One region of the Brevibacillus sp. LEMMJ03 genome, then DNA from elsewhere that is predicted to be linked to it. Evidence: riboswitches for the same ligand, from Rfam matches in the RefSeq annotation. Region 1 holds a riboswitch; the other holds the start of a gene.
The links. Region 1 has a riboswitch for glycine ahead of FOI68_RS02660 (alanine/glycine:cation symporter family protein). Riboswitches for the same ligand answer to the same signal wherever they lie in the genome.

Region 1 (14,306 bases):
TCCATCCCGCCTCGACGGCGTCCCGGCTGGCCCCGACCGTCGCGCCGATCGCCTCGGCGAAGCGGTGGATCAGTTGAAAGCCCTCCTTGCTGCCCATCCCCTTGCCCCCGGCGACGATGATGTCCGCCTCGTCCAGCCGCACTTTTTTGCTGGTTTCGCGGACGATTTTCAGCACTTTGGTGCGGATGTCTTCCTCCCGCAGGTGAATCCGCTCCTCCACGATCTGGCCGGAGCGGTTGGGATCGGGCGGCAGCGCTTTCATTACCTTGGGCCGGACGGTGGCCATCTGCGGCCGGTGCTTTTTGCACAGGATGGTCGCCATGATGTTGCCGCCGAACGCCGGACGGCTGGCTTCCAGCAGACCCGTCTCCTGATCCACGTCAAGCAGGGTGGTATCGGCGGTCAGCCCCGTCTCCAGATCGGTCGCCACGGCGCTGGCCAAATCCTTGCCGGTCGACGTGGCCCCGTAGAGCAGGATTTCCGGCTTGTGCTTCTGCACGCATGCGATCACGGCACGCATGTAGGACTCGGTCCGGTAGTCGCGAAAGATCGGGTCGTCGTAGAGATAGACGACGTCCGCCCCGTACTGGAAGGCGTCCGCCGCCAGTTCGCGCACCTGGTCGCCGATCAGCACGCCGGAAAGGGGCACGCCCCGCTTGTCGGCCAGCTTCCGCCCCGCGCCCAAAAGCTCCAGCGACACCGGTGCGATCCGGCCGTCCTGCTGTTCCAAAAACACCCAGACGCCGCGGTATTCCGCCAGGTTCATGCCCGTCCCTCCTTCGCCCGAAACAGTTCCTTCTTCTCCGCCAGGATTTCCATCAGCCGGTTCACCTGCTCGCGCGCGCTCCCCTGCAGCTTTTCGCCTCCCTTGGGCTTCTCCGGCGGCCACACCTTGGCGACGATCGTGGGCGAGCCTTTCAGCCCCAGCAGGCTCCGATCCACGTCCTCCAGGTCGTTGACGGACCAGATGACGGGCTGGTAGCGGGCGGCGCGCAGCATGTTGGGCAGCGGAGAGTACGGCACCTCGTTGATCTCCTTTTCCACGGAAAACAGACAGGGCAGCGTGGACTGGATCACTTCGTACCCGTCCTCCAGCTTGCGGTGGACGATGGCGTATCCCTGCTCCTTGTTGATCTCCACCACCTTTTTCACGCTGGTCAGTGGCGGCATGTCGAGCCGTCTGGCGATGCCCGGCCCCACCTGCCCGGTGTCGCCGTCGATCGTCATCTTGCCGCAGATGATCAGATCGATCGGCTTCTCCCTGGCGATTTTTTCCAGCGCCTTGGTCAGCGCATAGCTGGTGGCCAGCGTGTCCGCCCCGGCGAACGCCCGGTCGGTAATCATGTAGCCCTCGTCCGCCCCGATCTCGATGCACTTGCGAATCGCCTTGACGGCCGGCGGCGGCCCCATCGTCAGCACGGAAACGGTGCCGCCGTAGCGCTGCTTCAGCCGGACCGCCTCTTCCACGGCGTGGGCGTCATACGGGTTGAGAATCGCCGGAGCACTGGAGCGGTCCATCGTGTTGGTCTTCGGGTTCATCTTGATGATCTTCGTGTCCGGCACCTGCTTGATACAGGCGACGATATGCAGCATGCACAAATCCCCCCTCGCTGCCAGGTGCGGTTGGCATCGGAGTCCCGCACGGGTTGTCTCTTTTTTGGCGCTTCTCGGGCAGCGTGTTGTTCATGGTTATAACGTATTGCGGGGAGACGTCACTTAGACCTGGGAATGGGGGACACGGACGAAACATTTACACCGGATTGACAAAAGTTCAATTCAGCTATATATTTTTTCTGTCAAACAGCATATGTGATCGGATGAACCATTCAGGAAAAGATTGGAAACGATCTACCGACGGGGCAAGGGAGCTCATCCCGAAACTCTCAGGTCTTGGCAACAAGTGAAACTGAATGGGGACGAACCTCTGGAGAGACCCCCCTTTCCGCATCGGCGAGGGGCACGGGCACCGAAGGAGCAAATTCGCGCGGCGTACGCGAATGAATCTCTCAGGTAAAAGGACAGAGCGGACGACACTCACAAGACGACCGGAATGGCGGTTTGGCCGTGTGGATCCAAAGGCCCCCCATGAACGGGCCGTTTTGCGTCCATGCCCGCTCCAGAAACATTTCATCCGCGATGAAATGTTTTTTTCTTTTGTATGCACAAACAAGGAGGAACCAACATGGACAAGCTGATGCAGTGGCTGGATGTGATCAACGGCTACGTATGGGGACTGCCCACACTGGTGCTATTGGTGGGTACGGGCGTGATGCTGACGGTGAGGCTCAGGGGGCTGCAGTTCCGCAAGCTGTGGTATGCCTTGAGGCTGGCCTTTGGCCGGCAGGAGAGCGGCTCCGCCGGGGATATCAACCACTTTCAGGCGCTGATGACGGCGATGGCCGCCACCATCGGGATGGGCAACATCGCCGGCGTCGCCACCGCCATCGCCACAGGGGGCCCCGGCGCCCTCTTCTGGATGTGGGTCACCGCCCTGTTCGGCATGGCCACCAAGTATGCCGAAGCCATTTTGGCGGTCACATACCGGATTCGCGAAGCGGACGGCCGGTATTCCGGCGGCCCGATGTACTACCTCGAACGGGGGTTGAAGCAAAAATGGCTGGCCGTGCTCTTTGCCTTGTTTGGCACGCTGGCTTCGTTCGGGATCGGAAACATGGTGCAGGCCCACTCGGTGGCGGAAGCGCTGCAGTTGAACTTCGCCGTTCCCCCGCTCGCGACCGGCGCGGTGCTGGCGCTGTTCACCGCTTTCGTGGTGCTGGGCGGCGTGCAAAAGATCGGCCAGGTGACCAGTGTTCTCGTGCCGTTCATGGCCCTGTTTTACATCGCCGCCGGCCTTTGCGTCGTCCTGTTCCACCTGGACCGGGTGCCGCAGGCCGTATCCATCATTCTCGACGGGGCCTTCAACGGAACGGCGGCCACGGGCGGCTTTTTGGGGGCCACGGTGGCGATGGCGATTCAAAAAGGGGTGGCCCGCGGCGTCTTCTCCAATGAGGCGGGGCTGGGCAGCGCCCCGATCGCGGCCGCTGCCGCCAAGACCGACATGCCGGCCAAACAGGCGCTGGTCTCGATGACCGGCACCTTTCTCGACACCATCGTCGTCTGTACGATTACCGGTCTGGCCCTGGTGACGACCGGCGCGTGGGAAACGGGCAAATCGGGAGTGGAGGCGACGACCTACGCGTTCCAGACCGTATTTGGTCCGGCCGGCAGCTACGTGCTGGCCGTCGCCGTGATCCTGTTTGCCTACTCCACTATTCTCGGCTGGGCCTACTACGGCGAAAAGTGCTTTGAATACCTGGCGGGCAAAGGTTCCGGCCGCTGCTACCGCCTCGTCTGGGTGGCGATGGTGGGCGTCGGCGCGACGCTGAAGCTGGACCTCGTCTGGACGCTGTCCGACATCATGAACGGGCTGATGGCCGTCCCCAACCTGATCGGCCTGATCGGCCTCTCCGGCGTCGTCGTGGCGGAAACCCGGCGCTTTTTGGAACAGGAAGCGTCCGGCACCGCAAAACGAAAGCTGGCTGGCTGACTCGCTCCGCCCGTTGCGTCATGGACCTCGTTCACGAAAGAAACGAGCCGGTTACCCGCCGCTCGTGGTCGAGCAGCCATTCCTTGCGCCACAGCTCCCAGGCGTAGCCGCGGAGGCTGCCGTCGCTGCCGATGATGCGGTGGCAGGGGATGACGATGGCAAAGCGGTTTTGCCCATTGGCGCTGCCCACCGCCCTGACCGCTCCGGCCCGGCCCAGGCTGGCGGCAATGTCCCGGTAGACAGCCGTCCTTCCAAACGGAACCGTCTCGACCCGGCTCCACACCTGCCGCTGGAACGGCGTGCCGGTTCGTTTCAGCGGCACCTGAAACGCCGTTCGCTTTCCCTGGAAATACTCCTCCAACTGGCGAAGACAGATGTGAACGGCGTCGGCTGCCGTATCTGCCGCCTCCTCGGCGCGCGCGACGAAGCGGATGGAGGTCACCTCGTCGCGATCCCCCCTCACCTCCAGCAGTCCGATGGGGGAAGCGAAGTACCCTACGGCCATTCCTGTTCATTCCTTTCCGCACACGTGCGATATTGCGTCGGGGTTTGCTTTGTCTGTTTGTGAAACACGTGGGCAAAGTATGCCCCGGTCCGAAATCCCACCTGCATGGCCACCTCGGCGATGCTCAGCCGCGTATCCGCCAACAGCCTTTTGGCCGCCTCGATCCGCGTGTGGACGAGATACTGCGCCGGGGAGCAGTTCATGAGGCGGGTGAAGCACCGCTGCAGGTAATACGGGCTGACGTGCAGGCGCGAGGCGATTTCCCCCAGCGTCAGCGGCTCGGGAAAACAGTCGGCGATCAACTGCTTGACGCGCAGTGCGAGCTCCTCGTCGGGAGAGCGCCAATCCGCCCTGTGCGGCTGGCAGCGCTTGCAGGGGCGCAGGCCGGCGTGCAGCGCTTCGTCCGCGCTGGCGAAGATGCGGACGTGCTCCCGTTTGGGCGTCCGCGACTTGCACGAGGGCTTGCAAAAGATGCCCGTGGTCAGCACGCCGTAGAAAAAGCGGCCGTCACAGGACGGGTCGCACTCGACGATGGCCCGCCATTGTTCATCGTTCATCGCGCCTACCTCCTTCTCCGCGCATCTACCGACAGTATAACCTCGTCCGGCGCGGCACGGTAGGTGCGGGAAATGAGAGCGCAAGATTGCGAAAAAAGCCTCCCCGTTTCACACGGGAAGGCTTTTCGCACAGGTCAGGCCGTTTTCGGGTTCCGTTTGAATACGGTACGGGGGACCCTACTCGGCTGCCGTCGTCAGCAGCTTTTCCAGCGCCTCCAGCGCCTGCTGCTCGTCAGGTCCGTCAGCGGTCAGGGTCACCTGCTCACCCTGGGCAACGGTCAGCGACATGATGCTGATGATGCTTTTTCCGTTTGCCGTCTTTCCGTCTTTGCGCAAACCGATGTCACTGGCAAAAACGGAAGCCGTCCGGACGAATGCGGACGCGGGACGGGCATGCAGTCCCTGGGGAAGGTTGACGATCACTTGTTTTTCCATCATCGATGAATCCACTCCTATCTCTCTTTGCAGGCGTTACACGTGCGGCAGGGCGGCGATCAGCTCTTTCACCTGGTCCGTCCTGGTCAGCCCGGTCGCCTTGTCGACGATGGAGGTATAGATGTGCGGAATCACTTGTTGGACCCCCTCCTCCAGGCAGGTTTCCACCACACGCCGGATGGAGGATGCGTCGATGCCTCCGGTCGGTTCGAACACGGACAATCCGCAGCGGACCGCCGCGCGGGCCATCGCCCTCAGTTCGTCGAGGCGTTCGCATCCGTTCACCGGGTAAAATTTGACCGAATGCACGCCGATCTCCGCCAGCATCGCCGCAGCCGCCTCGCAGGAGACGGTCTCCTGCCAGGTTCCGCTCACGGGGCCGGTCGAGACGATGACCCGCCCGGGTGTGCCGCTGGGGGCGATCAGCGCGTTGACGAGTGTGTGGCCGCTCCCCGCCTGCTGCAGGCGGCCCAGCGTGTAGCCGGCGGCGGGAAACACCTGGTTGACGTGGGCCGGTTTTGTCCGGGCGGCCACCTCGGCCACCTTTTTCCACTGAGTCGGATCGCCGGCCCCCAATCCCACGGAGACGGGCACGTCGGCGCGCTGGAACGATTCCACGGCGGCAGCGGCGGCGTCCGCGTCAGGATACGCTTTTACCATCACGCCGATCAGCACCCGGCCGTCGGCTGCTTCGACGATCTCCCTGGCGTTTTCCACGTGTTTGGCGAGGACGTTGAGTCGGATGGTTGGCTTGTTCGTTGACACGGTTGCTCCCTCACTTCCTGTTGGTCCAAATCTCCCGGAGGCGGGCGGCGATGATCGCCTCCTGTCCGGGGCGCAGCGGTCTCGGGTCAAAGGCGATCACGCCGGTGTTGGCGTAGTGGTTGCGGGTGAAAATGGCCGGGTCGCCCGCTTCCAGGAGGCGAATCAGCTCCTGGGCCGTCATCCCTGCCGTCCGCTCGTCCACCTTTACCTGGGCGCGGTAGATGGCGCGCCCCGCTTCGTCCTGCACCACGGCGGCATGAAGCCCGGGCAGTTCGTTGATCGCCGCGACGAGCCGTTCGACCAGCCGAAGCTGCTCCCCGGCGTCGCCGCTGGCCGATTCGTACCGCTCAAGTGCAGCCAGCAGGCCGACGATCGCCTCCTTGCCCACCTTCATCGCCCGGCCGATGCCTTTGTACTGGGCGCGGCAGGCTTCCATCAGCTCGGCTTTGCCGCAGACAAACCCGGAGGTGGGACCGCCGATCGCCTTCCCGCCGCTGTAAATGACCGCATCCGCTCCCTTGGCGATGTACAGCCGGAGGTCTTCTTCAGCGGCGGCGTCCACGATGACGGGCAGTCCGTACTCCCTGCCCAGGGCGATCATCGTCTCCAGCGGCTGCATCCCTTTCTGCACGGCGTGGTGAGACTTCACGTACAGGAGCGCCGCCGTGCGGTCGCCGATCGCTTCGCGCAGGTGCGCTTCTTCCACATGGTTGGCATGGCCCGCTTCCACCACCTTCCCGCCGCCGAGGGCGATCATCTGCCGGACGGATGCCCCGAAGTGCACGGCATGCCCTTTTTGGATCACGATCTGGTTGCGCAGCCCCTCCGAGTCCGGAAGCTGTTCGATCAGGCGCAGGCTGCGGCCGGCGATGACGGCGGCGACGGCAATGGCGATGCCTGCGGCCGCGCCGGATGTCGGACACCCGTCCTCCGCTCCCGTCGCGTCGGCGATTTTTCGGCCGGCCGCTTTCATCAGCTCGGCGATTTCCACGTAGTCCATGGCCGCCTCGCCCATCGCCTGGGCGACGGAGGGATGGACGGCGCTGGCTCCGAGCGCCGTCATTTTGCCGCTGGCGTTGATCACCTGTTTAAGTCCGTATGATTGGTAGATGCCCATTTGGTTGTGGCACCCTCCTTCCCGGTGTGTTGTGCCCCAGGCGTCACTGCGGCGGGATGGGGAACATGGCTCCCAGAATCATCGCGCCGATGATCGCCCCGCCGGCAATCGGTTTTTTGAAGTAGTAGAAGACGGCTGCCCCGATGGTGGCACCGATGCCAACCGGAATGGACGCCATGATGGCAGAGATGACGATCAGCGGACCGAGATAGCGTCCGGCTGCGTTGCCCGCCCCCATCATCACGTCGGCGCCAAACGTGGACTGGGCCGCGTTGATCGTAAACGTGCGGATCAGGATGATCACCGCGCCGATGATCAGTCCCAGCAGCGCTCCCGTCGCCAGTGCCAGCGGGAACGAGAGCAGCGGGGCCGTCATGCCCGCACTGAGCATCAGCGCCGGAACGCCGATGCCGATGCCCGTCTGCAGCGATCCGCCAATGTCCAGGATGCCGACCAGCGGCCCTTCCAGGACGCGGGCGAACAGGAAGCTGGCGCCAAACGCAGCAGCCGCTCCGTACCCGCCGCCTTTTATCCCCGCTTCCAGCATGGCGACGATGGCGATGTCGTTGAAAGCTCCCACGTGATACACATAATACAGATGAGTCCCGGCAAAAATCCCGGAAGACAGGCACGCGACAAAGAGCGGAAACGCCCATTCCGAATACCAGAAGCCTTTTGCCTGACGTTCGTTCATCACTTTTTCACCACCGATCCAAACATCTCATGCAGATCAATCAACCACTGCGGAACCTCCACCTGGATGCTCTTCAACAGCGCCACGTCAAACGCGCGGAAGAACCCGCTCAGGATAAACAGCAGCACCACGGCCGTCACCAGGGTTTTGGTAATCCGGTTCCATCCGCTGTCGTCCAACCCTTTTCCGATCAGGATGCCGAGCACAATGCCCGGTACGGCGTTGCCCATGACCAGGTGGGAAAACCCGCCGAGGACGGTGCCCCAGACGCCGGTTCGCTTGCCCGCGTCCATCGCGGCCATCCAGAAGACGATCGGCATGATCGGATTGATCAGCCAGTTGGCGGCCGGAACCAGGACTTTCGTCGCCACGAGCTGCATCGACTGGGGAATGGCCGTCGCCGTGGAGTTGAGCAGCGTCACGACGACCGCGCCGACGGCCGCCCCGACGATCGCCATTTTTTTCGGGTCGTGCAGCGTCTCTTCCACGTTTTTGTTTTTCCACAGCAAAAGGGCGGCCGCCCAGTTGGGCAAAATCCGGTGGTCCACATCCTGGGTCAGCGCGCCAGCCCCGACCACGGACGCCCAGGCGTTGAAGAAGAAGCCCAATCCGAACGAAAAGTGGGAGATCGGGTCGCCGGCGCAGGCGTTCAGTTCGCCAAAGGTGCGAAACGCCCCCATTCCCTGCACGTTCGGCGCGTGAAACATCCGGGCCGCCCCCGCCCCCACGCCGAAGCCAACCAGCGCGCCGATCACCATCGATTTCAACGCAATCATCCATGTCACCATGAACGTTCCCCCTGTTTCTTTCTATCGCTGACCGAGCAGCTGCTTCACGCCGGTCGGCTGCTCGCTTTGCTGCCGGAACGGGATCTCCTGCAGCCGAACCAGTCCCAGCCGGACGCTTACGTCTGCGGTAATCTCGTATCGCGTGCGGGTGCGCGGGAAAAAGAGGCCGAACAGCCGCTCCCGGTACGACGTCTCCGTCGCGGACACCACCTCGACGGCGAGCGGCTCGATCCGCACCACCAGATCGGACGTCTCCCGCGCGATCGCGTGCTTGATCTGGGCGAAAATCTTGTTGAACGCCCCTTCCTTGGTCTCCGCGCTCCCCGTCAGTCTCAGCGTGCGAGTCACTTCCGTGTACATGCGCTACCTCCCCGCCAGTTTGATGAATTCTTCGGTCATCCGTCTGCCCAGCTCTTCCGTGTCCATAAACCCGAATCCGATCACCTTGCTGCCGTTTCGAAGCGCGGTAATGCCCGCTTCCACGGACCTGAGCCCGTATTCGACCGGGTAGCCGTACTTCGTCTTCGCGGTCAGCGCCCCTGCGCCGCCGCTGCCGCAAAACGACAGGCCGAAATCGGCGTTTTCCCGGTACATCACGTCCCCCACCTTCATGTCCGCGCCGACGCCGGGAATCAGGATCGCCAAGCCTCCCGCCGCTTCCACGCCTTTGGCCACGTTGTGTCCCTTGCCCAGCCGGTCGCCAATCACCACTTTTACCTTTGCCATTCGCATACCCTCCTCCATGTTCTACGGTTGTTCCTGCTGCAGCGCCCGTGCCGCTTCAAAATGGACGGCCATCAAAAACACTTCCGCATCCCCGGCCTCCCGTTCCGATCCGGCGGCGGCGAGCACGCGTCCGGCGAGATGCAGCATCTCGGGAGGGATCTCCGCATACAGCTCCTTCTCCACGGGCGGCAGCGTTTCTCCGCTCCGCATCCGCCGCAGAAATCCCAGCATGTGCACGCCCATCGCCAGCCACCTGTCCCGGGGGACCGTTAATCCCAAACGGGTCGTCTCGGCAAGGGCTGCCGTCATCAGGTTATTTAATTCAGAAACTTCAGATAAATTCGCATCCAACTGTTTGGCCACTTCTTGCACAATCGCGTTGATCATCTGCATGTCAGTACCTTTCCTGCTTTAATCGTCAGCTTGGCTGTGACCGACTCCTCCGCCGTGAGCTGCTCTCGTTCCGAGTCTGTCAGGACGACGGGGACGTTCGTCAGCTCCAGCAGGCTCAGATCGGCCACCGCACCCGGTCGCAGCGTCCCGATTTCATCCGTCATCCGCAAAACGGCGGCAGGCGCTGCCGTACAGGCGGCGATCACCTCCTCCAGCGAAAAGCCGAGCGCCACAAACTTCGTCATCGTGGTCGTCAGGCTGTGCACCGGTCCCGCCGCGTTCTGCCGGTAAATGTCGGTGCTGATCGTATGCGGCGCCAGGCCGAGCGCCCGCGCCTGCCGCATGGTGCGGAAGCTGAAGCTGGACGTGCCATGCCCCACGTCAAACAGCACGCCGCGCGCCAGCGCCTTTTCCGCTTCCGGAATCAGCCGGCCCCGGTCGTCCAGGATGCCGCCCGTTTTTCCGTGAAACGCGTGGGTCACCACGTCGCCGGCATCCAGCTCGCGCAAAATCTCCGGCAGGGCCGGCGGCGCGTTGCCGATGTGCACCATCAGCGGACAGCCCGCTTCCCGGGCCGCTTCCTTGGCGACGAGCAGCGGCTTGATGCCGTTTTCCCTGACGACCGACGCACTCATTCTCGCCTTGATGCCGCGGATCAGCGGCTGCTCCCGGATGAGCGCTACCGCTTCCCGAGGCGTGAGCCGGTCCATGTCCGCCAGCTCGGACAGCCCGCCGCACAATCCTTCCCCGGCGATGTTGAGAAACGCGAGCACGCGGGTCTCGGCCGGTTTGACGGCTTCGTCCAGGAAGGCTGCGAACGTGCGGGCACCGGCGCTGCCCGCGTCCACCAGCGTGGTCACGCCCTGTTCGACCCCTACGCGGTCCGCCTCGATGCCGAGCGGCGTCCGCCTCGGAAACACGTGGGCATGCAGGTCGATCAGTCCCGGGGTCACGATGGTTCCCGAGGCATCCAGCGTCTGCCTGGCGCCGCCGATTTCCGCCGGCAGCCGTCCCGGCTCCGCCAGCGCCGCGATCCTCCCGCCGCTGATCGCAATGTCGTACCGTCCGTTGATGGACTGGGAGGGATCAATCACCCACCCGCCCTGTATGAGCAAATCCGTTGTCACTCTCTGTCACCCCTTTCCCCGAAAAATATCGCATGATTGCCGTAATCTCGCTCTCCGGCACCGCAAGCCCGGCTTTTTCCACGAGGGTCTTCAGCGTTTTGCGCCATGCGGCGTAGTCTTCGCCCTCCGGCTCCGCTTCCGCCTGCCACTCCACGTAGGTGGAGCCGAACGTCAAGCGGTTGACCATCAGCAGGATGTGGAGCATAAGACCGCCTGCCGCCTGTTCGGTCAAGTGTTCGCGAAACGCCGCCATAATCGCTTGGCTCAGCTCGAATCCCTTGCAAATCACGTCCTGCGACAGCCGCTCCACCACCGGCAGGTCACGCTCGTGGAGGTCGGCGCAGAGATCGCTTCGCCACTGTCCTCCGCCTCCTCGGGACGCGGCCGAGTCGACCGGCGGGTGTGCGGTGATCGTTTGCAGACAGCTTTGAATCTTTTCGAGATCGTGCCGGGTGGGCAGGGCGTTGACGACGACGACCGGCACGTCCGCCTTTACCGGCAGAACGCTGACGATCAGGTCCACTTTGCGGCTGGCCAGGTACTTCTCCACCTCCAGGCTGCCGCACAGGCCGACGACGCGCAGCCCTTTCAGTTCCGCCTCCAACTGGGTTTTCAGGAAGCGGGACGTGCCCCGTCCGGTACCGCAAACGACCAGCGCGTTCACCTTTTTCTGCTCCATCCAGCGGTCCCAGGCGGCCTGAAAGTGCAGCACGATATAGGCGATGTCCGCGTCGAGAAGACAGATGCCGCTCGGCCACAACACGTCCTGGCAGGCCCGCTTGACCGCGGCGAACATCCGCGGGTACGAGCGGCAGATCTCGCCGGTCAAGGGATTGGGGTACAGCACCCCCTGCAGGTAGCGCATGATCCTGTCGTTCAGGTGGGCAAACAGGTGCTCGCGCAGCTCGGGATCGTCGGCAAACGGCACCTGCATCGCCTGGCTGACCGCTTCCGTCAGCCGGATGGTGACGTCGTAGATGTCGGGGGCCGGTCTGCCGCCGCCCACAGGCGTCAGGGGGTAATCCGCCCCCAGCAGGGGAAGGCAGCCGTACGCCAGCTCGTCGGGAGTGACCGCCAGTCCCAAGGCAGCAAACAGCCGGTTGGCCGTCTGCGCGAACAAGGGGTAGCCTCTCCACCCTTGCGCGGTTTGGACGGTTGTTTCATCGGCAGGCAGGACTCTCCCCTTGCGCACCCGGTGCACGAGAATGCACAGCCGGATGTGCAGGCTGATCAGCGTCCGGTCCGTCACGGCAAACGACAGCTGCGCCATCAGCTCTCGCACCGCCTGATCGATCAGGCGGATCTCCTCTTCGCCGAGCAGCCGCTGTTCCACGAGGGGGCCGGCTTCATCGGCTGCAGCGGAGTCCGTCGCACCGCCCTGCACCCGCCGCACCAGCCGGAACATCTCGTCACCTTCCGAGAGATCGTGCAGGAGACATTCCAGGGCAAAGCGCACCGACCGCTCTTCTCCGAAAATTCTGACTCCGTAGCGCGGCCTGCTGATCAGCTCCAGTCCCCATCCTGCGAGAAAACTCTCTGCTTCCCTGAGGTCGGATACCACCGTATTGCGGCTGACCGCCATCCGGTCCGCCAGATCGTTCAGCCGCACGTACCCGTCGGCGAGCAGCAGCATGAGCGCCAGGTGTTTGGCCCGTTCCTTCTGATGCAGGATCAGGTCGCTCCGCCCCCATCCCTCCAGGTGGCGGCGCAGGTCGGCCCGCTTTTCCTCGTTTTCGCTGATCCAGATGCCCTTGTTCGGCTGGGAATGCAGGGTGACGTGGCGCTCCTTCAGCCACGTGCGGATTGCTTCCAGATCGTACTTGATCGTCCGCTCGCTGACGCGAAAATCGCGGGCCGCTTCCCGGATTTTCATCGGCCGCGAGCTGTCCAGCAGCACTTTCAGCAACGCGCGGGAACGCGAGGTCAACTGCACCTTTCCTCCCCCTTCCCGTCGAATCTTGTCAGCGTTGGTTGAGTTCATTATAAGAAACCGTTTTCTTGGGGTAAAGCACGATTCTTTTCCCCATCAGATCGTGCAATTTTTGCAAGATTCCGTCGAACAAACGCGAAAAACCCCCTTGAACCCGTCAAGGAGGCCGTCCCTGACAGGACGGCCTCCTCACACGTGTCCCTTCGCCTTATTCAAAAATGTTCATGCTCAGATACCGTTCGCCCGTATCCGGCGCGATGCAGGCCACCCGCTTGCCGGAACCGAGCCGTTTGGCAACGGCAATCGCGGCAAAGACGGCGGCTCCGGCGGACGGTCCCACCAGGATCCCCTCTTTGGCGGCCAGCTTTCTCATCGTCTCCAGCGCCTCTTCATCGGCGATCTGCACGATCTCGTCGTAGATGCTCGTGTTCAGGATGGGCGGGATGAACCCCGGACTGGTCCCGACCAGCTTGTGCGGTCCCGGCTTGCCGCCGGACAGGACGGGCGACCCTTTGGGCTCCACCACGGCGATGTAGAGATCGGGGAGCTTCTGCCGCAAGGTTTCCCCCGTCCCCGTAATCGTCCCGCCCGTTCCCGCGGTGGCGACAAAGGCATCCAAACGCCCGTCCATCTGTTCGAGGATTTCCACGGCCGTCGTCGTCCGGTGGATGTCCGGATTTGCCTTGTTTTCAAACTGCTGCGGAATGAAACTGCCCGGAATCTCCTTTTGCAGCTCCAGCGCCTTGGCGATCGCCCCCGGCATGCGCTGCTCGCTCGGCGTCAGCACCACCTCGGCGCCGTACGCCTTCAGCAGGTTGATCCGCTCCTTGGACATGTTGTCCGGCATGACCAGAATCGCCCGGTACCCTTTGGCGGCGGCGTTCATCGCCAGGCCGATCCCCGTGTTGCCGCTCGTCGGCTCGATGATCGTGTCCCCCGGCCGAATCAGGCCTTCCGCCTCCGCGGCGGCGATCATGTTGTACGCCGCGCGGTCCTTGACGCTTCCGGACGGGTTGAACTTCTCCAGCTTGACGTACACCTCGGCCGCGCCGTCCGGCACAATGCGGTTGAGGCGGACCATCGGCGTGTTTCCGATCAGTTCGGTAATCGATTGATAGACGCTCATACAGACCTCCCGCTCCCTCGTTGTCGCACTCACGATGAATCGATCCGCGTTGCGAAAAACTAAGTAATACAGTAAGAATACTATATTTTTTGATTTCCGAGTAGGTTCAGTTCGTCATCTCTACCCTCTCCCCCCCATCTCCAGCCGTCATTCAAAAATGAAAGGCGATGATTCAAAAGTGAATAGAACTAGGCCGTTCGATTCTATTTTTCCAAAAATACAAATTGGTATAATATTTGCATACTTAAATCAAGCGCGGCACAACAGCAAAGGAGGAAACGTCGATGCAGCATGATTGAATCAGGTTTCGAGGTGTATGACACATACCAACAGAGGGGGTATCCATATGGCCCAACAGCATAGCAACACCTTGCAAAAAAAGCTGAAACCGCGCCATTTGACGATGATCTCGATTGGCGGGGTGATCGGTGCGGGATTATTTGTCGGCAGCGGTTCCGTGATCAATTCCACAGGTCCAGGTGCCATTCTCTCGTATGCCTTGGCCGGGCTGCTCGTGGTGCTGGTCATGCGCATGCTGGGAGAAATGGCCGTCGTCAATCCGGACAGCGGCTCCTTCTCCACCTACGCCCATCAGG
Region 2 (14,306 bases), on a different contig from region 1:
CCGCGTCGGCCGGCAGATGCGGGTGGACGCGTCCGATCTGGAAGCGTACAAGGCAAGAGCGAAGGGTGAGTACGGCTCGGCCGCGGCGGCCCCGATCCCTTCGGCGGCTGTGACGCCCATGCGGCGCAGCGCCGTGCCACAGGGAGCGCCGCAGTCTCGTCCGGTCATCATCAGCGGCCAGGACGTCAGTCTCGACATGCTGGCCAATCATCTCGAACGGCGGGGCAAAACGATGCGGCCGCTTCGCTCCTATGCGGGCAGCATCAACAGCCTGCTGGCGATGTACGCGGGCGAGGCGGATGTCGTCAGCACGCACCTGTTCGACGGCGACACCGGGGAATACAACACGCCGTATGTGCGGCGGATCTTGTCCGGATACCGCTTCGTGATCGTCAATCTGGTTTCCCGCTGGGCCGGTTTTTACGTCCAGGAGGGCAACCCGAAGCGGATCGCCGGTTGGGCCGATTTCGTCAAACCCGGGGTGCGCATGGTGAACCGGGAAAAAGGCTCCGGAGCCCGCACCCTGATCGAGGAACAGTTTCGGCTGCACGGCATCGCCGGACGGGACGTGGCGGGATACGACTGGGAAGAGGCCAATCACCTCGCCGTGGCCGGAGCGGTAGCCAGGGGCGAGGCGGACGTCGGCGTGGGGATTGAAAAGGCCGCCCGAATCGTGGGGGTGGAGTTTCTGCCTGCGATCCGGGAGCGGTACGATCTGGTCATCCTCAAAACGGCGGAAAACGAGGAGCTGATCCGGCTTGTGTGCGACATCCTGCGGTCGGCATCGTTTCGCAACGAACTGGCCGCGATCGGGGGATACGATTTGACCCACACCGGCGAGATCATGTACGAGACGTGGTAATGACAAAAAACAGCCGCAGCCTGCGATCGGGTTCGGCTGTTTTTCCGTTGGCTGCCGTCGCGTGCGGGCCGCCGCCATGGGGGCGTGGGGTGGCAAGAATTTCTATTCAGCCTTGTCGGGATTTGCTACAATAAATTGGATAAGCTTTGCGGCGAAAAAGCATCGTGCTTGTCGCTTATGAGTCGGGGGCTGACATGAAACCATTGCACAAAACGAGCTTGTTGATCTGTTTGACGATTTTTGTCGTCTTCGCATCGGCGGGTGTGATTGCCAAGTGGCCCGCGCTGGCGCCGTTTCTCATGAAAAACGCGCCGGTGACGGCGGAAACGGGAGCCGATCCGTTCGCCTACAATCCGCCGCTTCCCTCCTATGTGAAAGACCTGCATCCGACCTATACGATTCGCGCCGAACTGCATACCGCACAGGCGACCATCACGGGAAGTGTCACGGTGGAGTTCGATAATCCGCGCACACCCGATCTTCGCCTGTTTATCTACGACTACCCGTGGAATCCGATGGCGATCAAGGGGATTCGCTTTGGGGACAAGCCGCTGCCGTTCGAACGGCGCCAGTCGGTCATCCATCTGACCAATCCGTTCGGCTCGGCGAAGCGGGGGAGCTTGACGGTCACCTTCGAGAATCCCGTTCCCCGCCGCGGCACCCGTTTTGGGGTGAAGGACGACATCTGGACATTGACCACCTGGTATCCGATGCTGGGTGCAATGGACCAGCGGGGCAACTGGTACAACCCGCCGCAGCGGATCGATTTCGGCGATCCGTTTGTTTACCATTACGCCGATTACGACGTGTCGTTTGTATCGCCAAAGGGCTTCCAATGGGTGAGTTCCTGGGGGCGTGGAGAGGCCAAGCCGCTGGCCGGCAGCCGGCAGGAAGTGCGGTTCCGCGGCAGCCGACTGCTCAATTTTGCCCTGGTGGGCAGCCCGCATTATCATGTGGAGACGATTACCTTTGCGCCCAACTTGACGGTGGACATCGCGTCAGTGGACAAGGGCAACATCGGGCGGATCAAAGCGATCGCCCAGTCCGTGTTTCCGGTCTATACGGAATGGTACGGCCCGCTGCCGTATCCCCGGGTGGCGATTGCGGAGACCGGCCCCGGCACGACGTATGCGATGGAGTACGCCAACATGGCGGTGTTTAAGCGGGACATGTACCGCAACAACCTGATCGAGCACTGGCTGCCGCACGAGGTGGCCCACATGTGGTGGTACAACAGCGTTGCCACGCTGGAAGCGGTCCACGGCTGGCTGGACGAGGGGCTGGTGGAGATGAGCGTCTATCACTACCTGCAGAATCGCTACGGTTCCCAGGCGTCCGCCGCCCTCCTTGCCTCGTACAGCCGCGACGCGGACAAGCTGAAGCAGCGCTATCCGTCCGGAAGGCTGGGCAAGCGGCTCAACCAGTTTGCCGGCGAAGAGGAGTTTCACTGGACCTGGTACTCCAAAGGGGCGCTGTTGTACGACCACCTGCGCCGGCAGATCGGCGACGACGCCTACAAGCGCTTCTTGCAGCGCGTGCAGCGCACCTACCACGGCAGCGTCATCGGTCCGGAGCACCTCGACCAGGCGCTGGGCCAGGTGCTGCAAGGAGAAGCCCGCTACTTCGTCCCCAATGTCCAGGCCGAAAACAAGGCGCCGCTGCGGCCGGTGGAGCTGGAACCGTACGTGACGACGCTCGTGAACGGGACGAGCTATTACCCGTCCGTTCCGGCCCGGGTGAAAAACGGGACGGTCTACCTCCCGCTGCGCGAATTGGCGGAACGGATGGGGTACCGCGTCACTTGGTCGCCGGAAAAGCAGGCGACGGTGGTGCAGGGCAGGGGGCGGCAGGTCGTGCTCAAAAAGGGCCAACGCGTTGTCGAGCGGGACGGCCAGCGCGTCGATCTGGGGCAGCCGCTGCTGGAAATCGAGGGGAGGACGATGGCGCCGCTCTCCTTGTTCAGCCAGGTGCTCGGCGTGCAGGCTGCCTATGACAAAGAGGCGAAGACCGTGACCCTGAAGTAAACATTATGAGACAGACATCCACGACTACGAAAGGCAGGAGACAGCCGATGACATACGGCAATGTGATTCTCGTCGGATTCATGGGAACGGGGAAAACCACGGTGGGTTCCGCACTGGCCCAGGCGCTGGGCATTCCGCACCGCGATTTGGACGAGGCGATCGCAGAGCGGGAGGGATGTTCGATCCCCGAGCTGTTCGCGACAAAGGGAGAGCGGTACTTCCGGGATGCGGAAAGCGCTGCGCTGCGGGATTTGCTGCGGGAAAGACCGCAGGTGCTGACCACCGGAGGCGGGGCGGTACTTCGTCCGGAAAACGTCCGGCTCATGCTGCAGGAGGGAACGGTGATCGCCTTGTCCGCGACGGAGCAGGAACTGATCCGCCGCCTGGAGGGCGACACCGGCCGTCCGCTCCTCGCCGGCGGCGTGGCGGACCGGGTGCGGAGGCTGTTGGCAGAGCGGAAAGGGGCGTATGATTTCGCTCCCATCCAGATCGACACGACCGGCAAGGACGTGTCCGAAATCGTGGCGGAAATCCGCGGCAGGATGGTTGAAAGCGGTCTGATCGGGAGAGACTAGGGGAAGAAAGCGCTCCGCCTTCACGGCAAAACGGCGCGGAACCGTGCGTACGAAGGAGGCACGTGTGATGTCGTTTCAGGAGTATTTGAAGTACCTGACCCGTTTGTTTGTGCAGTACGTGGAGACCCCGAAGGAAGAGCGCCGCCGGCAGAAACACCCGCGCGAGGCCTGGTCGACGCGCTGGTTCGGGGCCATTCCGATGTCGATCAAGCTGTTTTGGCGCAAATAATCCCATCGGACGGAGGTAGCATATGGCGAGAGTGGCAGTAGAACGTTCCCTTACCCAGATCCGCAAAATGCTGCGCGACAACGGGTATGACGTAGTGGACCTGGGCAACTGGCAAAACATGGTGGACGCCATTGTGATCACCGGCCAGGATGTCAACGTGCTGAACGACCAGAGCAAGACCATTTCCGGAGCCCCGGTCATCAACGCCGCAGGCATGACCCCCCAGGAAGTGTTTCATGCGGTGCACATCCGTCTGTCGCCCACGGAGCATCGCTGACGGGCGCAATTATCGCACCCAGGCGCAAAAACGAAAGAGGCGGGCTGACGAAATACAGCACACAGCCACCAGACAAAAGCTCTCTGTCGGTTCAATCCGGCAGAGAGCTTGTTTTGTGTGAGGTGGTATCATCGGCATGAAACTGCCCCACTTTCATCGCGTAGGCGTACGGCACAAAGCGCAGTCCCTCGTCCCACACGCCGACGTATGCCGCGTGGCCGTTCCACAGATGAAGCGACTGGACCGCGAACGGAGCCAGCACATCGGATTGGAAGAGCGGCACGGTAAGCGTTACCGGCCCGGACGTCGTTTTTTGCCAGAGGTCCGTCCAGGTCACCTGACGCCTGTGTGACGTGTCGTTCAGCCAGCCGATCCGGTCAAACGGGTCCTGCACCGCCCCGGACAGCACGCGGGCAGCGGTCAGACGTTCTTCCGGGCGGGCCAGTTCGCTGTCCGGCAGCGTGGTGATCACCGGCGGGCCGGATGCGACGGAAGCGGGGTATGCTTCGCCCGTCTTGGCGTCCACCAGCTCCCGATGCTCTTGACGCGCGACCAGCCAGTGGGAGGCGAATCCGTCATAGACCGGTTCCGCCGCCACTGCGCGCGGGGCAAACGCGTCGTCAAACAAAATGTATTCGCCGACCCCGTATTCGAGCAGCACAAACGTCGGCTGTTTTCCGGGGGCGGGCGATTCGCCAACCACCATGTAGCCCACCTGCCTGCCGTCCCGCGTGACGCTGACCAGCCACTGATGCTGGTTGGCGCCGAGCGATTGGGCATCGATCCGGGCGTTTGTCCAGTCGCGGAACTGCGGGTCCCGCTCGACGATTGTCTTCATCCACTGTTGAACTTGTGTGTGAAAACGCTTGTCCCAATCCGGTTCTTCGGCGCGCGTGACGGCAGGCCACGCGACAGCGAGAGCACAGAGCAGTGCACATACGGATCGGGTCATTCGTCTGGCCACAAGCATGCACCACCTTCTGCAAAAGGCTTCTTGGTACCTATTGTAACCAGGTTGACGAAAAAGATTTGTTGCTTGCTGTCTCTTCGCGATCGTTTTTTCTCGCTCTTCTTTTACAGATTTCGCCGGTTTTTGGCGGGAGGCGTGGATTGCAGGTAAAACAGCCCGCCGTTCAGGAACTGCACCTCGATGCGAGGCTCGTACTGCCAGCGCAGTTCCTCCATGCGCCGCCGCTTTTCCTCTTCCGGCGTGCTGCTGCGCCACTCTTCCTGGACGATCTCTTCGCGCGGCGTCTCGGGAATGCCGTTGGCCCGCAAAAAGTCCAGGATGCGTCCGCCGCCTCTCCGGTGCTCCTCCTCGGCAGCGGACGGCTCGGGCGCAGGCTGGGCGGAGCGGGGAGCAAACGGGACAGGGGAAGCCGGGACGGATTCGCTCGTCCGCGCGGCGTCTTCCTGCGTCTTCGCCAGGCCGCACGGAGGGGAAATAGCGTCCGGTTCACTGCCGCCGCTCTCCCCGCCGCCTGCGCCGGGCTCGTCACCATCCGCCTCGCCGCTGTCGAGTTCACGGGGGGCCAGCTCGGCATAGTATCCCTCCAGAATCTGAAGCTCCTCGTCCAGCCGCTGCCGCGCCTCCTCCGCCCAGCGTCCGTCCTCTGCGGCCAGCAGGCGGCGGGTCTCCTGTTCGGCGATTGCGGCGGCCTCCGCCAGGGAGAGGCGCCTTTCCAGCGTGTAGCAGTAGTCCGGGATGGACGGGGTGAGCGAAAGCTGCAGCAGGAACGGGTAAAAGTTGGAAACGATCTCGGGCTGGTGCAGGTTGATCCCGAAATGGAGCAGCATGTCCCGCTTTTTGTCGCAAATGAAGGAGACTTTCCAGTTCAGCCCCAGCCAGGGGACGAGCGGTGTGGTGCGCCGGGCGCCCGGACGGGGGGACGCCGCTTGTTCGTACATGCAGACGAAGCTGCCGTGCTTGCGAGCGGATTGAAAGATCTGCTGCAGCCGCCCCGCACCGAGATGGAGGTGCTCCGCGCGCAGTCCCTCCGGCATCCGTTCGCGGTCAAAGCAAAAGGTGAGCACCAGCGGCTGGTAGGGCAGGTTCATTTTCTCCACCCAACTCCAGTAAAACGGCCGGTTGCCTATGTCTTTGTCCACCTCGACCGGCAGCTTCACCGTCAGGTAGTCGGGATGCGTCTCCACGATATGGGCGGAAAAGGCGGCCAGGTAGCGCTCCGTGAATTGGCGTATCTGCTCTTGCTGCATGCGTCGTTCACCTCCCGTAGTCGGCTTGTCTGAAAGAAACACTGGCGTGCCGGTTTCCCGGCCGCCAACCAGGATCGGTTAGTGCTCCGCCGCTTCCGGCAGCGCGTCACGCGGCCGGCCCGCCTCCCGGATGGCGCGGATCGCCTGGCCCATGTTGTCCAGCTTGACGGCCATTTCCCGCTCGGAGCGGGAGTCCATGATGATGCGGATGAGGTTTTCCTCCAGCGACTGATTCAGGTTGAGCCGCTCCACGATGTCGTCCAGCTCGCCGATCACCATTTCGAACAGGTCGATCTTTTCGTAGAGCAGGTTGAGGATGTGCTGTTCGATCGTGCCCACGGTGGACAGGTTGTAGATGTGGACGTCCCGCTGCTGCCCCAGCCGGTGGACGCGGCCGATCCGCTGTTCCACGCGCATCGGGTTCCAGGGCAGGTCGTAGTTGATCACCTGGTTGCAGAACTGCAGATTGATCCCTTCGCCGCCCGCCTCGGTGGCGATCAGCACCTGCGCCCGGTTTTGGAACAGGTCGGTCATCCAGTCTTTTTTGCTCCGCTTGAATCCGCCGCGAAACGGCACGGAGGTGATCCCGTGTTCATGCAGGTACTTTTGCAGGTAGTTTTGCGTCGCGCGGTACTCGGTGAAGATGATCACCTTGTCGTTGATCTCCCGGATCAGTTCCACGGTTTTCGCCGCCTTGGAGTGGGTCTCGATCCGCTTGATCAGCTCCACCAGCTCCATAATCTCGTCTCTCGCCGGGGAGTCCTCGGGGGTGCGCTGGTGCATGCTGTACAGCGTCATGAACGCGGCTTCCCGGCTGGAGCAGACCTCCCGCTGCAGGGTGATCAAGGCGAGCGAGTTGAAGCCGCCCGTCCCGGAGTGGTACTGCTCTTTGACAAAGCGGGTGACCCCGTCGTACAGGGCCTTTTCCTCCGGTGACAGCTCGATGGGGATGGACCGCACACGGCGGTTGGTAAACTGGATGCCGCCGTCGCTCCGCTTGTTGCGGATCATCACTTTGTCCAGCTCGTGCTTGAGCTGCTCGTTGTTTTTCGCCTGCCGCCTGCCTTCCACGTAGTTGGTGGCAAAGGTGCTGGTGTGGCCGAGATGGCCCGGTTTCAGCAGGTTGATCAGGTTGTACAGCTCGTCCATCTCGTTCTGGATCGGCGTGGCGGTCAGGAGCAGGCAGTATTTTTTGCGGATTTCCTTGACGAACTGGTAGTTGCGCGTCCGCTTGTTCTTCAGCTTGTGCGCTTCATCGATGATCAGCATGTCGTAGTCGATGTCCAGCACGTGGCGTCGGTGCGGATCGCGCTTGGCCGTGTCGATGGAGGCTACCACCACGTCGTACTGCCGCCACATGTACTCTTTTTTCTGGGCGATGGCGGGGATGCCGAACTTCTGGTTCAGCTCCTTGGTCCACTGAATCACCAGGGAGGCGGGAACCAGCACCAGAATCTTCTTCGCCAGGCCGCGGACCATGTATTCCTTCATGATCAGCCCGGCCTCGATCGTTTTGCCCAGCCCCACTTCGTCGGCCAGGATGGCCCGGCCGCGCAGCTCGTTCAGCACGCGTTCCGCCGTTTTGAGCTGGTGCGGATAGGGCTTGAGCGAAGGCAGATACTTGAGGCATTGGAGCTGGTCAAACTCGCGCACGGCCAAGGCTTCTTCCGCTTCCAGGGCAAGCTGGAACAGCTCCCATTTGTCCCAGGGGCCGTCCTGCCGCATGCGCTCCGTTAGCAAATCCATCCATTTCGTGTCGAACGAAACAGGAATATTCGTCATTTTTGCACCTCTTTACTAAAGGATGCCAATTATTATGAAGATGATGAGCTGATTGTTAACAATATTTGTCTTGGAGAAAAAATTGTTAACGAAATCATGAGTTGAATGTCAATTTGCATATTTTCAAAAAAGCACGCTCGTGGTAGGATAAACGTGTAGGTTCGTTGTTTAGTATGGAATCAATTGAAAAAGTTATGTATGGCCCAACATCCAACGCGAATGATAGTAGAAGGGAGAGACTGTCTTTCGGACAGCGCCGAAGGAGCAAGCCGGCAGCGGTGAATCTCTCAGGCAAAAGTACCTCTACTTGACGCATCTCTGGAGAGAGCTCGGCAGGAGCCACCAACGGGGAAACTTGCCAGCGGCGCCGGATGGCCCGCCTGCGCAAGGCAACTCTCAGGTACCAAGGACAGAGGGGGAGACATGGGGGCGCCGTCTTTTTTGGCGTTTTCCGTTCTCCCACCCTGTCCTTTTTTGCGTGTGTGAACGCGTCCCTCTTCACTTTGGTCACGTTCCGGGCGCGAGGCGAAGCACTCCGGCGCAATGCCGAGCTGCGTCGGCCCACACTTCCGCCGCAAAGGACCCGGCTTGATCGTCGGAGGACTTTGCCGGCTGTGTTCATCTTTCAACAAACAGTTCAATCGGTTCAGGAGGTGCCGCATGTCCACTTTGAAACGCACGCCGCTTTTCCCGATTTACGAGAAGTACGGGGCGAAAACCATCGACTTCGGCGGATGGGAGCTGCCGGTCCAGTTTTCCAGCATCACCCAGGAACACGAAGCGGTGCGGACGAAGGCAGGAATGTTCGACGTATCCCACATGGGGGAAGTGGAGGTAAAAGGCGAGCGGGCGCTGGAATACCTGCAGCGCATGACCACCAACGACGTCTCCAAACTGGTGCCGGGCCAGGCGCAGTACAGCGTGATGTGCTATCCGGACGGAGGAACGGTGGATGATCTGCTCGTGTACAAGTTTGCCGACGACCACTACCTGCTGGTGATCAACGCGGCCAACATCGACAAGGACTATGACTGGCTTTCCCAGCATCTGATCGACGGCGTCTCGATCGAAAACATCTCCCCGCAAACGGCCCAGCTCGCCCTGCAGGGACCGCTGGCGGAGTCCATCCTGCAGCGGCTGACGCCCACCGACCTGTCGCAGATCGGCTTCTTTCGCTTTGAACGGGACGTGCTGATTGACGGTGTGCCCGCGCTCGTCTCCCGCACCGGGTACACGGGCGAAGACGGCTTCGAGATTTACCTGGACGCTGTTCACGCCATCCAGGTGTGGGAGAAGCTCCTGGAGACAGGTAAAGAGGACGGTCTTGTGCCGTGCGGCCTGGGGGCGCGCGACACGCTCCGCTTCGAGGCCAGGCTGCCGCTCTACGGTCAGGAACTGCGCCAGGACGTCACGCCGATTGAGGCCGGCGTCGGATTTGCCGTCAAGGTGGACAAGGACGTGCCGTTTATCGGCCAGGAAGTATTGAAGGCGCAAAAGGAACACGGAGCGCCCCGCAAACTGGTCGGGATCGAAATGATCGACCGCGGCATCCCCCGCACGCATTATCCGGTGTTCGTCGACGACCAACAGGTGGGGGAAGTGACGACCGGGACCCAGTCCCCGACACTGAAAAAGAACGTGGGGCTGGCCTTGGTCAAAGCGGAATTCGCCGCCATTGGCACGAAACTGGACGTGGAGATCCGCGGCAAGCGCCTCAAGGCGGAAGTCGTGGCCACTCCGTTCTACAAACGGCCGAAAAACTGACGACTCAGAATCGCAAGGGTGGAAAAGGAGGACCTCGCACGTGAAATACCGTTACCTGCCGCAGACCGATCAGGACAAGCGCGAAATGATGGAAGCGCTGGGCATTTCCAGCGTGGATGAACTGTTTGCCGACATCCCGGAAGAGGTGCGCTTCAAAGGGAGCCTGAACATCCCGGAAGCCCTCTCCGAGCCGGAACTGGTCCGCTACTTTCAGGGGCTGTCCAGCAAGAACGCCAACTTCAGCACCCACGTCAACTTCCTGGGCGCCGGCGTGTACCAGCATTACATCCCCAGCGTCGTCAACCACATGCTGCTGCGCGGCGAGTTTTTCACCGCCTACACGCCGTACCAGCCGGAGATCAGCCAGGGGGAGCTGCAGGCCATATTTGAATTCCAGACGATGGTGTGCGAGCTGACCGGGATGGAGGTGGCCAACTCCTCCATGTACGACGGCGCCACCTCGCTCGCCGAAGCGGCAATGATGGCGGCCGGCCACACCGGCAAAAAAAAGGTGGTCGTCTCCCGGGCCGTGCATCCGGAGGCGCGCAGTGTGCTGAAAACGTACGCCTACGGACAAGGCGTCGAACTGATCGAAGCGGGCTTCACCGGCGACGGCGTGACCGATCTCGCGGAACTGGAGGCGCTGGTTGACGAACAGACCGCCGCGGTCATCGTCCAGTACCCCAACTTCTTTGGCGGCGTGGAAGACCTGGCGGCCATCGAGCCGATCGCGCACGGCAAGGGAGCGCTTCTGGTCGTCTCCGCCAACCCGCTCTCCCTCGGCGTGCTGGAAGCGCCGGGCAAGCTGGGAGCCGACATCGTCACCGGCGACATGCAGCCGTTCGGCATCCCGGCTTCGTTCGGCGGACCGCACTGCGGCTATTTCGCCACCACGTCCAAACTGATGCGCAAAATGCCGGGACGAATCGTCGGCCAGACGAAGGATGAAAACGGCAAGCGCGGGTTTGTCCTGACCCTGCAGGCGCGGGAACAGCACATCCGCCGCGAAAAGGCCACCTCCAACATCTGCTCCAACCAGGCGCTTCTGGCGCTGGCCGCGTCGATCACGCTGACGGCGCTGGGCAAGCAGGGCGTGCAGGAGATGGCGATGATGAACCTGCAAAAAGCCCACTACGCCAAGCAGGCGCTGCAGGCGAAGGGATTCCGGATTACCTTCGGAGCGCCGATGTTCAACGAATTTGCGGTGGAGCTGTCCAAACCGGTCGCAGAGGTGAACAAAGCGCTGCTCGCGAAGGGCATTCTCGGCGGGTACGACCTCGGCCTCGCCTATCCGGAACTGGCCGGCCACATGCTGCTCGCCGTCACGGAGCTGAGGACGAAAGACGAAATCGACACGCTGGCGCAGGAACTGGAGGCGATCACACGTGCGTAACGACAAGGACAAAGCACTCATTTTTGAACTGAGCAAACCGGGCCGCGTGAGCTACAACCTGCCGGCGCTCGACGTGCCGGAAGCCGACGTGGCCGCGCTGCTGCCCAAGCATCTGATCCGCGAGACGCCGGCCGAACTGCCGGAGGTGTCCGAGCTGCAGCTCGTGCGTCACTACACCGAGCTGTCCCGCCGCAACCACGGGGTGGACAACGGCTTTTACCCGCTCGGTTCGTGCACGATGAAATACAATCCGAAAATCAACGAAGACGTGGCCCGCTATCCGGGCTTCGCCCAAACCCACCCCTATCAGCCGGAAGAAAGCGTCCAGGGCGCCCTGGAGCTGATGTACAACCTGCAGAATGACCTGGCGGAAATCACCGGGATGGACGCGGTAACCCTGCAGCCTGCGGCGGGGGCGGCCGGCGAGTGGACCGGGCTGATGATGATCCGCGCGTACCACGAGAGCCGCGGCGATCATCAGCGCACGAAGGTGATCGTGCCCAACTCCGCCCACGGCACCAACCCGGCTTCCGCGGCGGTCGCCGGCCTGCAAACGGTGACGATTCCGTCCGACGAGCGCGGCCTGGTGGACATCGAAGCGCTGCGCCAGGCAGTCGGCCCGGATACGGCGGCGCTGATGCTGACCAACCCTAACACGCTCGGCCTGTTTGAGGAAGACATCGTGGAAATGGCCCGGATCGTCCACGAAGCGGGCGGCCTGCTGTACTACGACGGGGCCAATGCCAACGCGATTCTGGGCATTGCCCGGCCGGGCGACATGGGCTTTGACGTCGTCCACCTCAACCTGCACAAAACCTTTACCGGCCCGCACGGCGGCGGCGGCCCCGGCGCCGGTCCGGTCGGGGTGAAAAAGATTCTGGAGCCGTTTTTGCCGGCCCCGATCGTGGGCAAAAAAGCGGACGGCACGTACTACTGGGACAACGACCGTCCCCAGTCCATCGGCCGCGTAAAAGGCTACCACGGCAACTTCGGCATCCTGGTCCGCGCCTACGCCTACATCCGCACGATGGGGCCGGAAGGGCTGCTGCAGGTATCGCAAAACGCCGTGCTGAACGCCAACTACATGATGAGAAAGCTGGCACAGGCCTACGAGCTGCCGTACGACCGCGTCTGCAAGCACGAGTTTGTCCTCTCCGGCGTCCGCCAGAAAAAGCTGGGCGTCCGTACGCTGGACATCGCCAAGCGTCTGCTTGACTTCGGCTACCACCCGCCGACGATCTACTTCCCGCTGATCGTCGACGAATGCCTGATGATCGAGCCGACAGAGACGGAGACAAAGGAAACGCTCGACGAGTTTATCGACGTCATGCTGCAGATCGCCCGCGAGTGCGAAGAAAACCCGGAAATCGTCCAGGAAGCACCGCACACCACCGTGGTGAAGCGCCTCGACGAAGCGACGGCAGCTCGCAAGCCGATCCTCCGCTACCAGCCGGAACAAGCGTAACCGATTGAAACCGCCCGCTTTTTTCGGGCGGTTTTCGTTTTGCCCCCATACGGTTCGCCATGAGGAGGTCTCCCGGCAGGTTGCGAAAATCACAGGCAGAGGACCTGGGCCGACGGTTAATCAGGGAGATCGTTCAATGAAAAGCATGCAGCCGGCTGTTCATGCGTATCATGAGAACGATCTTCTTCTGAGAGACACACCTTGACAAAATTTTAATTTTGTGATATGATTAAAATTTAACGATTGAAATATACTGTGGGTTTGGTATACTTCTTTGTAAATGCCATCTTTCCATTCCCTGGGAGATCGGCTCTACAAGGAGGAGATGCCCATGAAAGAAGACCACGTCAGTCTGACCGCGATCATGACCGCCTACTTGCGCGCCTACCATGCCATGAATGACACCCCTAAAATTTTTGATGACTTTCTCGCCTTCCAGTTGATACCAGAGGAAAGGCGTGCCCTCATTGAACAGGGATTGGCCAAGGCTCTCCAGATTCACGTTCCGGAAAGCAGCCTGGCACGCTCCGGCCAGGCGGCAGCCCCCCTGCGGTCGTTATTGCAGGCCATGGGGCTGCCTCATGTTCTCAGCCGCTCACGATATGCGGAAGACAACCTTGAGCTGGCGGTACAACAAGGGGTGGGGCAGTATGTAATACTCGGGGCCGGGTTGGATACGTTTGCGTTTCGCCGTCCCGATCTCCTGCGCCAGGTGCAGGTATTTGAAGTAGACCACCCCGCCACGCAAGCCTTCAAACGCAATCGGCTGGCTGAATTGAAATGGGACATCCCGTCACATCTCCACTTTGTGCCTGTGGATTTCACAAAGGAGAGTCTGGCTGATGCACTCAGGGGAACGTCGTACGATGTGCAGACGAAAAGCTTTTTTAGCTGGCTGGGTGTCACCATGTACTTGACGCGAGACGAGGTGTTCGCAACGCTTCGTTCCATTGCCGACATGGCCCCCGCGGGCAGTGCGGTGATTTTCGATTACTTTGTGCCGGAAGAAGATACGCCGCACATGAAAGAGATGCGGGAGGGGCTGCTAAAGATCGGCGAGCCGATGAAAACGACCCTCGACCCGTCAACGCTGGCTGTCGAATTGGAACGTGTGGGGCTCCGTCTTCATGAAAACGCAAGCCCGTCCGACATCCAGGAACGCTATTTCCAGAGCCGAACGGACGGTTATCAGGCGAGCAATCACGTGCGCTTTGCGTGGGCTGTCGCGTAAAAAATGGCCGCCCCGATTCATGGGATCATGTGCGCCGGGTGGAGTGCCCGGCTTTTTTTGTATACTTGGTTCACCAAGAGGCAGCGGGCCTGTTCATCCCGCCGGTTTCACGGACGGCGACGACGGCAGGCCGCTGCATCATGTGGTAAGATGGGAGGAGAACGTACGGAGACGTGGGGAAAGGAACGATGAGGCATGCGCAAACGGATCGTCTTTACAGGTGGAGGATCTGCCGGGCATGTGACCGTCAATCTCGCGCTGATGCCGCATTTTTTGCGGGAAGGCTGGAAGGTCGCCTACATCGGGTCGGAGGCGGGGATTGAGCGGGAACTGGTCACCCGTATCGAAGGCGTGCGCTATTTCGGGATTGCCACCGGCAAGTGGCGCCGTTACTTCGATTGGAAAAACGCATCCGATCCTCTCCGGGTGCTCAAAGGGGTGTGGCAGGCGCATCGGCTGCTGCGATTCATCCGTCCGGACGTCGTCT

Region 2: linked by a shared signal. The riboswitch ahead of gcvT (glycine cleavage system aminomethyltransferase GcvT) and the one ahead of FOI68_RS02660 (alanine/glycine:cation symporter family protein) in region 1 are both predicted to bind glycine.

The regions. Positions count from the first base shown of each region.
Region 1 covers NZ_VKJN01000002.1:3,886-18,191, forward strand. The annotation lists gene FOI68_RS02650 (electron transfer flavoprotein subunit alpha/FixB family protein) at 1-766, opposite strand, end outside; gene FOI68_RS02655 (electron transfer flavoprotein subunit beta/FixA family protein) at 763-1,593, opposite strand; glycine riboswitch at 1,915-2,032, shown strand; gene FOI68_RS02660 (alanine/glycine:cation symporter family protein) at 2,183-3,547, shown strand; gene FOI68_RS02665 (methylated-DNA--[protein]-cysteine S-methyltransferase) at 3,579-4,052, opposite strand; gene FOI68_RS02670 (bifunctional transcriptional activator/DNA repair enzyme AdaA) at 4,043-4,609, opposite strand; gene FOI68_RS02675 (HPr family phosphocarrier protein) at 4,787-5,047, opposite strand; gene FOI68_RS02680 (KDGP aldolase) at 5,081-5,809, opposite strand; gene FOI68_RS02685 (DgaE family pyridoxal phosphate-dependent ammonia lyase) at 5,820-6,926, opposite strand; gene FOI68_RS02690 (DUF4310 family protein) at 6,970-7,620, opposite strand; gene FOI68_RS02695 (DUF4311 domain-containing protein) at 7,620-8,408, opposite strand; gene FOI68_RS02700 (DUF4312 family protein) at 8,430-8,768, opposite strand; gene FOI68_RS02705 (glycine-rich SFCGS family protein) at 8,772-9,134, opposite strand; gene FOI68_RS02710 (hypothetical protein) at 9,156-9,527, opposite strand; gene FOI68_RS02715 (amidohydrolase/deacetylase family metallohydrolase) at 9,518-10,654, opposite strand; gene FOI68_RS02720 (BglG family transcription antiterminator) at 10,614-12,587, opposite strand; gene cysK (cysteine synthase A) at 12,793-13,710, opposite strand; gene FOI68_RS02730 (amino acid permease) at 14,057-14,306, shown strand, end outside.
Region 2 covers NZ_VKJN01000001.1:215,122-229,427, forward strand. The annotation lists gene FOI68_RS01015 (helix-turn-helix transcriptional regulator) at 1-862, shown strand, start outside; gene FOI68_RS01020 (stalk domain-containing protein) at 1,057-2,886, shown strand; gene FOI68_RS01025 (shikimate kinase) at 2,934-3,461, shown strand; gene FOI68_RS01030 (YqzE family protein) at 3,529-3,690, shown strand; gene FOI68_RS01035 (YkuS family protein) at 3,713-3,967, shown strand; gene FOI68_RS01040 (hypothetical protein) at 4,059-4,931, opposite strand; gene FOI68_RS01045 (YqhG family protein) at 5,042-6,184, opposite strand; gene FOI68_RS01050 (DEAD/DEAH box helicase) at 6,263-7,966, opposite strand; glycine riboswitch at 8,186-8,279, shown strand; gene gcvT (glycine cleavage system aminomethyltransferase GcvT) at 8,627-9,730, shown strand; gene gcvPA (aminomethyl-transferring glycine dehydrogenase subunit GcvPA) at 9,771-11,123, shown strand; gene gcvPB (aminomethyl-transferring glycine dehydrogenase subunit GcvPB) at 11,116-12,588, shown strand; gene FOI68_RS01070 (class I SAM-dependent methyltransferase) at 12,920-13,819, shown strand; gene FOI68_RS01075 (undecaprenyldiphospho-muramoylpentapeptide beta-N-acetylglucosaminyltransferase) at 14,015-14,306, shown strand, end outside.